Regions from separate parts of the Halobacillus sp. K22 genome, predicted to be linked through region 1. Evidence: predicted binding sites of a transcription regulator. Region 1 holds the regulator's gene; each other region holds the start of a gene.
The links. Region 1 encodes Rex, which represses fermentation and respiration genes when NADH is low (regulators of the CRP and FNR family bind a similar motif). Its sites were predicted from a motif close to TTGTGAAATATTTCACAA; they were not measured.

Region 1 (3,283 bases):
AATCTTCCATCCGCTTAATTTCTTCTTGCTGCTTTTCAAAGTGCTTCATTTCAATCTCAAAATCGGCTTCTTTTTTCTTCAAATAGTCACTGTAGTTCCCTGGGTACTTCTTAGAAGATTGAAAGGCGATCTCATAAACGGTGTTTACGATCTTGTCCAGAAAATAACGGTCGTGGGAAACAATGACGACAGCGCCTTTGTAGCCTTGTAAGTATCCTTCCAGCCACGAGAGAGTATCGATGTCCAGGTGGTTGGTTGGCTCATCGAGAATTAGAACATCTGGACTGGTCAATAATAACTTACCAAGAGCGAGACGAGTTTTCTGCCCGCCGCTTAGTGACGTAATCGGTGTGTTCCAGTCAAAATTATGGAAGTTCAATCCATTCAGAACGGATTTAATTTCCGTCTCATATTGATAGCCGCCCGCCGTTTTAAAATACTCCTGCTTCCGGTCATAGCTGGACAGGAGCTGTTGATAGCGCTCGGGGTCATCCATAAGATCTGGGTCAGCCATATCAACTTCCATGGCACGCAGTTCGTCCTCCAGACTCTTCAAATGAGAGAATACCTTCTCCATTTCGTTCCATATTGTTTCCTCGGACTGCAGACCTGTATCCTGAGCCAAGTAGCCGACAGTTGTTTCCTTTGGTTTAAAAATGTCCCCGGAATCATAACTCATTTCACCGGCCATCATCTTCAGCAACGTTGATTTTCCTGTGCCATTTCGGCCGACAATCGCGATGCGATCATTCATTTGTACTTCCAATTTAATATTAGATAAAATCAATTCCGCTCCAAATCGTTTGGTTAATTGATTTAATTGCATGAGAATCATGTCGTTTCACCTCAATGAGATAAGTGTATCGTATCGGGGATTCTTCTAGCAAGGTAATGACCCTGAGTTTGTGAAATCTTTAACGTCTAGCCGTTGATTTTTTGTTAGAATAAGAGTAATGTAACTAACAGTTAGTTTGTGAATTTGTTCGAAAAGGGGAAAGAACATGTCAGAGTTTACACACTTTAATGAACAGGGACGCGCCCGTATGGTGGACATCTCTAATAAAGGAGAAACGGTACGTACGGCAGCGGCCTTCACAAGTGTACAAGTCAACGAAGAAATTTATCATAAAATTACCAATCAGGAAATGGCCAAAGGCGACGTACTCGCGGTGGCGCAAGTGGCAGGCATTATGGCTGCGAAGAAAACATCGGACTGGATTCCCATGTGTCACCCGCTGTCTTTAAGCGGGGTCGATGTTTCGTTCAACTGGGAAACAGGCAATTCTTACACGTTAGAGATTCAAGTGGCTGTCAAAACAAAAGGAAGTACAGGCGTAGAAATGGAAGCGTTAACTGCTGCTTCCGCTACAGCATTGACGGTTTATGATATGTGTAAAGCTCTTGATAAGGGAATGGTTATCGGGCCGACCTATCTAATCGAAAAAACAGGCGGCAAAACCGGTGATTATCAACGAGAGAGCCGGTAAAGGAGGCAGAGTCATGGATTTAGAAGAACATACTAAGATCCCTCAAGCTACAGCAAAGCGATTGCCGTTGTATTACCGCTTTTTAAACAATCTGCACAGCCAGGGAAAAATGCGCGTCTCATCGAAAGAGCTGAGCGAAGCGGTGAAAGTCGATTCCGCTACGATCCGCCGCGATTTTTCCTACTTTGGAGCCCTCGGGAAAAAAGGGTATGGCTATAATGTAGAGTACTTATTATCATTTTTCCGAAAGACGCTTGATCAAGATGAAACCACGAAGGTTGCGTTAATCGGAGTAGGTAATCTGGGGACCGCATTCTTGAATTACAATTTCACAAAAAATAATAATACGAAAATAGAAATTGCCTTTGACGCCAGTCGTGAACGTGTAGGAAGCGAAGTGGGAGGCGTCCGTGTCGAACACATAGACGATTTGGAAGCGAAGATGGGGGACCTGGCTGTTGCCATTCTTACCGTTCCAGCTTCTGAAGCTCAAGGTATTGCGGATCGTCTCGTGGATGCAGGAGTCAGCGCGATTCTGAACTTTACTCCGGCGCGGATTACTGTGCCGTCCCATGTCCGTGTGCACCATATCGACCTCGCTATCGAACTGCAGGCGCTCGTTTATTTTCTAAAACATTATCCTCTGGATGAGGAAGAAGAATAATGAAGAAGAACAGTCCAATGATGATTGGGCTGTTTTTTTGTGGGAGAGAGGGGCCTGGCTGACTAATAAGATAGGCTCAGAGTTCTTCACCCTGAGCCAGATCTAATTAATCGGTAGTTTTTTTCCATTGATCATCGATCAGCATTTTACCTGGCCACGTGTAAGCCATAATGCCGCCATCTACTGTAATATCCTCCCCGGTGATATACGAGCTCTCGTCTGAGGCTAAGAACAGCGCGACATTTGCGATTTCTTTAGGATCACCCAGACGCCCCATCGGAGTGACCCACTTATTGGCTTCACGGAATTCACGGCCCTGCTCCTGTTGTTTCGAACCGGCAAGTTCATCGATCAGCGGTGTTTCAATCGTACCTGGAGCGATAGAGTTCACGCGGATGCCTTCACGTGCATAATCGATGGCCGTGGCTTTCGTGAAGTTCGTAATCCCGCCTTTAGCTGCATTATATCCGGAGCGGTCCAGATCAGCGGCCCTTCCGGACATCGATGACGTATTAATAATCGATCCGCTGCCTTTTTCCAGCATGAGTGGGAGTAAGTATTTGCTTGTTAAGAAAGTACCACGCAGATCCACTGCGATAATTTGGTCGAACAGCTCTACGGGATATTTGTGGACTTTTCCACCTTCTTCGTCAATCCCGGCATTATTGAATAAGACATCTATGGATCCGTATGTTTCTTTTACGTGATTGGCTAAGCTTGTTACGCTTTCTTCTTTTGATACGTCTACATATACAAATTCGGCTTTTCCACCGTTTTCTTTCACTTCATTAACAGTGTTTTGAACTTCATCTTCGTTTACATCCGCACAGACTACCGTCGCACCTTCTTCAGCAAAAAGCTTGACCGTTGTCTGGCCGATTCCTGTAGCAGCCCCTGTTACCACGGCTACTTTTTGATCTAGTCGTCCCATTTTTCGCTAACCTCCTTCAAATCGTTCTTCTACTGCATACCCCCCTTTTTTATAGAAAAAACTCTCCCTATCTCTTTAAAACGCTTCCAACCGGCTGAAAATGTTTTTTTAATTTCTGAAGTGGAATAATCTAAAAGGAGCTTTGAAACGCCTGTGAAAAAGGGTAAGCATACACGTGGAGAAACACGATAATCAGTGATA
Region 2 (3,283 bases), on a different contig from region 1:
GAAAAGCCCTTTAACTGGTCGCAAATGTGGAGACTGCTGCGTTATGTAAAGCCTTACTCTAAAACATTGCTTCCAATTTCTATCATCGCGATGCTCGTATCAACGATTGTCCGTCTGGTAGTGCCAATCTTAATTGGTCGAGTAGCCATTGATAAAGCGATCGGCAACAGTGATACTAATCTTTTAATTCAACTCGTTGTCGGTATTTCTATTCTTTATCTGCTTAGTTATATTGCAAATACACTGCGGATTAAATATGTAAATATTTTAGGTCAGAATGTGATTTATGACCTCCGGCAGCACTTGTTTTCGCATGTACAGCGGCTTTCTCACAAATTCTTTGATTCAAGATCAGCAGGTTCCATTCTAGTAAGAATTATGAATGATATTAACTCCCTTCAGGAATTGTTTACGAATGGTATTATTAACTTACTTATGGATGTGGTTATGCTTACCGGGATTATCGGAATTTTGTTCTGGATGAGCCCGAAGCTTGCCTTAGCCATACTTGTGATCATGCCGCTTATGTTTTACATTTCTACTAAGCTGCGCCGTAATATCAGGCGCTCCTGGCAGGATGTGAGGATTCAGCAGTCTCGACTCAACTCTCATTTGAACGAAAGCATTCAGGGGATTCGAATTACGCAATCTTTTTCACAGGAAAGAGAAAATGCGGAGTACTTCGATGGCGTGAACACAGATAATTTTCAGTCCTGGAATACGGCCACTAGAAAAAGTGCCATGTTCCGGCCGTTTGTAGAGATGAGTAATGCGGTAGGAACCGTTATCCTTATTTCTTTCGGTGCTTATTTGATTCTGAGCGGAGATATCTCGATTGGTAAATTCGTTTCCTTTGCCTTTTTCCTGGGTATGTTCTGGGAGCCGATTTCAAGGCTTGGCATGATGTACAATCAAATGCTTATGGCCATGGCATCATCAGAAAGGATTTTTGAGTTCCTGGATGAACAGCCAAATGTAGAAGAAAAGACAAATGCGGTTGAACTGAAAGACATGAAAGGTCATATAGAATTTGATCATGTTCAATTTGCTTATGATGAAAAACGGATTGCCCTCCATGATATCAATTTAGAAATGAAACAAGGAGAGACAGTGGCTCTCGTCGGGCACACTGGGTCCGGGAAATCGACCATTGCGAATTTAATCAGCCGTTTCTACGATCCAACAAAAGGAGCGGTTAAAATTGACGGAGTCAATTTGCAGGATGCGACGATTGACAGTGTGCGCCAGCAAATCAGTGTGGTCCTGCAGGATACCTTTATCTTCTCCGGAACCATTCTTGAGAATATCCGCTTTGGTCGTCCAACTGCCAGTGATGAAGAAGTGAAGGAAGCGGCTAAAGTGGTAGGAGCAGAGGATTTCATTAACCGTTTAAGTGATGGGTATGATACAGAAGTAGAAGAGCGTGGTAGTATTCTATCGGCTGGAGAAAAACAGCTGCTTTCATTTGCCCGTGCTTTACTTGCAAATCCGCGGATTCTTATTTTAGATGAAGCTACCGCAAGCATCGATACTGAAACGGAAGTTCGCATCCAGAAAGCCCTGCGTAAACTATTACACGGTCGAACGGCCATTATTATTGCTCACCGGCTGTCCACGATCCGTGAAGCAGACAATATTTATGTCCTGGAAAATGGACATATTCTTGAGAACGGTTCACACGATGAATTAATGGATCAAAAAGGTGAGTATTACGAATTAGTGAAAGCACAATTCCAAATGCTTGATGCGATTTAAAGAAAAGTTTCGCAAAATGACTCCATGCTTGTCAGATCCGTGTGGTTTGGAAGGAGCCATTTTCTAATCAGGGAAGAGCTGCTTACGAAGCCAGGTCGTTATCCGTAAATCCTTTAGTCTGATTATAAAAGACACCCTCTTCCGGGGTGTCTTTTTGTGTGCAATTTTTCGTTAGAAACCTTAGGGGATAGGGAATAGAAATTACATAACATTCAAGCGAACCTTTAGACATAAATGCTTGTATCGTGTATCATAAATTTAAAATTAAGACTTTGTGAAGTTTGTCACAAAATAGTCAAATACCTATTATGCCTAAACCGTTTTCACCTATTATACTAGGAATAGATTGTCTGAAAACATAAGATTGACTAGCAGTAAGAGGGGGAAGGGAAGATGTTTGATTTAGATAGTGCAACACTAAGCCGTATGCTGACTGCACTTACTCTCGGGTATCACGCGATTTTTGCGACGCTTGGAGTAGGTATTCCCGTCATGATATCCATAGCAGAATTTATAGGAATTAAAAAGAAAGATCCTCACTATACGCTGCTTGCAAGACGCTGGACAAGAGGATTTACCATAACAGTGGCCGTAGGGGTTGTGACAGGAACCGCAATTGGATTGCAGCTCTCCTTGTTATGGCCGAGTTTTATGCAGCTGGCAGGTAAGGTAATCGCTTTACCTTTATTTATGGAAACTTTCGCTTTCTTCTTTGAAGCGATATTTTTGGGGATCTATCTTTATACATGGGACCGTTTTAAAAATCCTATGTATCACTGGCTGTTATCTATTCCTGTAGTGATCGGTTCTACATTATCAGCTTTCTTCATCACTTCGGTTAACGGTTTTTTAAACACTCCGCAAGGGTTTGAACTTGAAGGAGATACAGTCACTTCTATTCAACCGTTAGCTGCAATGTTCAACCCAGCGACGCCTACGAAGGTTTTTCACGTCGTTTCTACATCTTATTTAACCGCAGCAGCTGTCCTGGCAACTATTGCTGCCATTTATCTATTGAAAAAGAAAAATACCCTCTACCACATGAAGGCGCTAAAGCTTACGGTGGTTTCTGTGTTTATTTTTGCCATAGCTACGGCTATTGCAGGTGACTTATCTGCCAAGTTTCTTGCTGAAGAGCAGCCGGAAAAACTAGCAGCTGGAGAATGGCATTTTGAAACGGAAGAAGGAGCAGACTTAGTGGTCTTTGGGACATTAAATGAAAATCAGGAAGTAGAGAATGCGATTCGAATTCCAAATGCCCTAAGCTTTTTAGCACACGGTGATTTTAATGCAGAGGTCACCGGACTGGACCAAATTCCAGATGACGAAGAGCCGCCGCTTTGGATTCACTATATGTTTGACTTGATGGTATCAATCGGTTTCTTCACTCTTGGAATTTCCCTTATGTACCTGGTTTTCTGGAAGGTGAAGAAGTGGAACGAATATCATCCGCTGCTCTTATGGGGGATTGCATCGCTGGGACCACTGTCCATGGCCGCGATCGAATTTGGCTGGGTATTCGCTGAAC
Region 3 (3,283 bases), on a different contig from region 1:
ATCTACAGGTTTTATAACCTTTTATCAACGTAATGTTCCGGTTGATGTAATGGGTCGGGTCGGCAGTATTTATGAAGGGATAGAGTCAGTCCTCATTATTATAATCACGGTGGTTTTCGGACTGCTTGCGGAAATGTACTCCCTGAGAATGATCGTTAGTGCTGGATCTGCTTTCATGCTTATATGCACGTTGGCTCTCACAGCGACAGTGGCTCAGCCTTCTAAACGAAAATATTATGAATGGGGGAAGAAGCGGGATCAAAGCGTCATGACGAAAAGTTGAAACAATCGTGGGCCCGACTCGTAAGAAAACTAAGGACTGAGAAGGCAGGTGAAATGGTGAGAGACTACGTGAAAGAAATGAGGAGCTTAATTGGGAGAAGACCTTTCATTATTGCAGGGTCTACGATTTTGCTTAAAAATCCAGATGATAAAATTTTATTCCAATTCAGATCGGACACAAAAGAATGGGGACTTCCCGGTGGAGCTATGGAGCCAGGAGAAAGTTTCCTTGAAACGGCAGAAAGAGAGCTGCATGAAGAAACAGGACTTGTGGCTTTGAAATACATGCATCTTGGGACTTTATCTGGAGAGGAACTTTATTTTCAGTATCCAAACGGAGATGAAGTCTACAATGTCATCAGTGTGTTCCTGGCTTCGAACATAGAGGGGACCCTAAAGATAAATGATAACGAGAGTTTAAGTTTATGTTACTTTTCTTGCGAGCATCTGCCTGAAAAAATAGACGAACGAGCCAGGTTCATTCTGGAAACGTATCGAAGTTACTTATAAGTATAGAAGAGCAGGAGGAGAATCATGAATTTATGGAAAGGGAATCACATAAATTTGCGTGAAATCGTTGAAGAGGACTGGGAGGATGTTCACTCCTATGCATCTATTCCGGCCGTGAGCCAATACCAGCCCTGGGGACCAAATACAAAAGAACAGTCCCGGGTATATGTGAACCAGATCATTAGAGATGCTTTTAAGAATCTGGCGACCGAACTGGCAGGCATGCTCATTGAATACGGTTTCGTTAAACACCATCTTCACAGAATTTACGCGACATGCGATGTAAGAAACGTGGCTTCTTCCCGTGTATTAGAAAAAAATGCTATGAAAAAAGAAGGTCGCCTGCATGAAAATTTACGGGTGAAGAACCGGTGGCGTGATTCTTTTGTATATGCCATCTTGGAGCAGGATTGGAATAAATAGAAAACTGTGAGATTAGTGAAGGGAGGGATGAAGGATTGAAACGGATTATGGTGATGGGAATTTCAGCAGGGACTGGAAAATCCACATTTGCAAGGCAATTGGGAGCAAAGCTGAATATAGATGTTTACCATCTCGATACCTTCTATTGGAAACCAGGCTGGACTGAAGCAGGCTTTCAAGAATTTAAAAGCAATCAGGAGGAAGTGGTTGTAAAAGACTCTTGGATCATCGAAGGAAATTATAGTTCGACCTACGACCTGAGAGCTTCCTATGCAGATACAATTATTTATCTGGAACTTCCCCTTCTTACTTGTCTCTCCCGTGTTCTTAAAAGGTGGTGGATGCATCGCGGAAAGACTCGGGTAGATATGGGGGAAGGTTGTAAAGAGAAGCTTGATTTCGAGTTTATTAAGTTCATTGTTACTACCTATTATCCTCGTAAGAAGAAAATGAAAAAGAGGCTGGAGGCTTTTCAGGAAATGGACCCTGAAAAAAGAATAGTTGCTTTAAGAAGTAAGAAGGAAATCAGAGATTTCCTGAACCATTTGAGTTTTAAGGGATAGCCCGGAACTTTTAGAAAGCATGAAGACTCTTTTTGTAGAAGGGATTCGTGAAGGAGTATGCGGCGGGAAGGATAAGGAAAAAATGAATAGAAATTGTCATAAATTCATCAGTTCTATCCTTAGAAGTTTTAAGCAAAATCCCTTATAATAAAATTAATGTGTGAAATAATTCACAAATAGCTTCAGTTAGGAGTTTATATAGATGAAACATTTGAGCAAATTAGCCTTTGGTCAAAGAAAAGTGATCCTGGCTTTGTTCATCACTTCTCTCATTATCGGTGGAACGATCATAGGACAGGCTTACTTTTTCGTAGCCATTGTGGACCGTATATTTTTGGGACAGCAATCCTTTCAGGAAATTGTCCCTCTGCTCATTGGACTTTTACTCGTCCTGGCTGGGCGGGCTGGATTTACTTGGCTTCATGGTCGTACGGGTGTAAAAATGGCGGCTCGCGCAAAGAGTCATTATCGTAAGGCTATTATTCAGAAATTCTCAAGAAATCCCATTCAAGCCTCATTGAAAGGCCAGTCGGGCCGTAAAGTAAGTGTGCTTATGGATTCAGTAGACGAAGTAGATGGTTATTTTAGTAACTATGTACCTCAAATGATTCAGACTGCTGTCATCCCGATTATGATTCTCATTGTTGTGTTTACGCATCATATTTACTCTGGACTCATCATGCTGATTACGGCTCCGTTTATTCCCTTTTTCATGGCAATAGTCGGAGTAATGACGAAGAAAAAATCAGAAGAACAAATGGAGAAGCTTTCAGCTTTTTCAGGTAAGTTTCTAGATACGCTTCAAGGCTTAACGACGTTAAAGTTATTTGGAAGAGCCCAGAAGCAGAAAGACGAAATAGAAAAGAGCAGCCTTGGATTTCGGGATGCTACGATGGGCGTTCTGAAGGTAGCTTTTATTTCATCGCTTATGCTTGAATTTATATCTATGCTCAGTATCGGTCTGATCGCTCTGGAAATTGCCATTCGTCTGGTGGTTTATGAAAGTGTTCCGTTCTTCTCTGCTTTTTTCATTCTAGTACTGGCACCTGAATTCTACTTAACTCTTAAAGATTTCGGCAGTGCATTTCATACAGGACGCGGAAGCTCAGGCGCTGCCAATCAATTGGAAGACGAGCTGAATGAATCGGAATCCTATGTAGAGTGGGGAGAAGGGGAGCTCTCTGCTGGTTCAAAGCCCCCATCTTTAAAACTTGAGAGTGTACATTTCAGTTATGGAAAAGAGGAGGGATTGTTTGCACTGGAAAATATCCAGGCAGTAATTCCCGCTTATTCACAAACAGCGATTGTCGGGAAAAGCGGTTCAGGTAAATCTACACTCCTCCACGTTGTAGCCGGGCTGCTCCAGCCTTCAGAGGGACATGTGAAAGTGAATGGGGAACCTCTGTCTTTTTATCAAGAGCAAGAGTGGTTTAAAGAAGTCAGTTATATTTCTCAACATCCTTATCTATTCGCGGGAACCATTGCTGAAAATATTGAAATTGGCG

Region 2: ACTWPM_RS04000 (cytochrome ubiquinol oxidase subunit I) is a predicted target of Rex. The motif match lies at 2,028-2,045, and genes of this name have one in related genera.
Region 3: cydD (thiol reductant ABC exporter subunit CydD) is a predicted target of Rex. The motif match lies at 1,937-1,954, and genes of this name have one in related genera.

What each region holds. Positions count from the first base shown of each region.
Region 1 is NZ_JBQQCN010000028.1:5,930-9,212, forward strand. It holds gene ACTWPM_RS17060 (ABC-F family ATP-binding cassette domain-containing protein) at 1-835, opposite strand, end outside; gene moaC (cyclic pyranopterin monophosphate synthase MoaC) at 1,002-1,487, shown strand; gene ACTWPM_RS17070 (redox-sensing transcriptional repressor Rex) at 1,501-2,151, shown strand; gene ACTWPM_RS17075 (SDR family oxidoreductase) at 2,258-3,082, opposite strand.
Region 2 is NZ_JBQQCN010000003.1:186,181-189,463, forward strand. It holds gene ACTWPM_RS03995 (ABC transporter ATP-binding protein) at 1-1,755, shown strand, start outside; gene ACTWPM_RS04000 (cytochrome ubiquinol oxidase subunit I) at 2,149-3,283, shown strand, end outside.
Region 3 is NZ_JBQQCN010000016.1:76,229-79,511, reverse strand. It holds gene ACTWPM_RS12705 (MFS transporter) at 1-283, shown strand, start outside; gene ACTWPM_RS12700 (NUDIX hydrolase) at 337-792, shown strand; gene ACTWPM_RS12695 (GNAT family N-acetyltransferase) at 817-1,215, shown strand; gene ACTWPM_RS12690 (topology modulation protein) at 1,251-1,778, shown strand; gene cydD (thiol reductant ABC exporter subunit CydD) at 1,981-3,283, shown strand, end outside.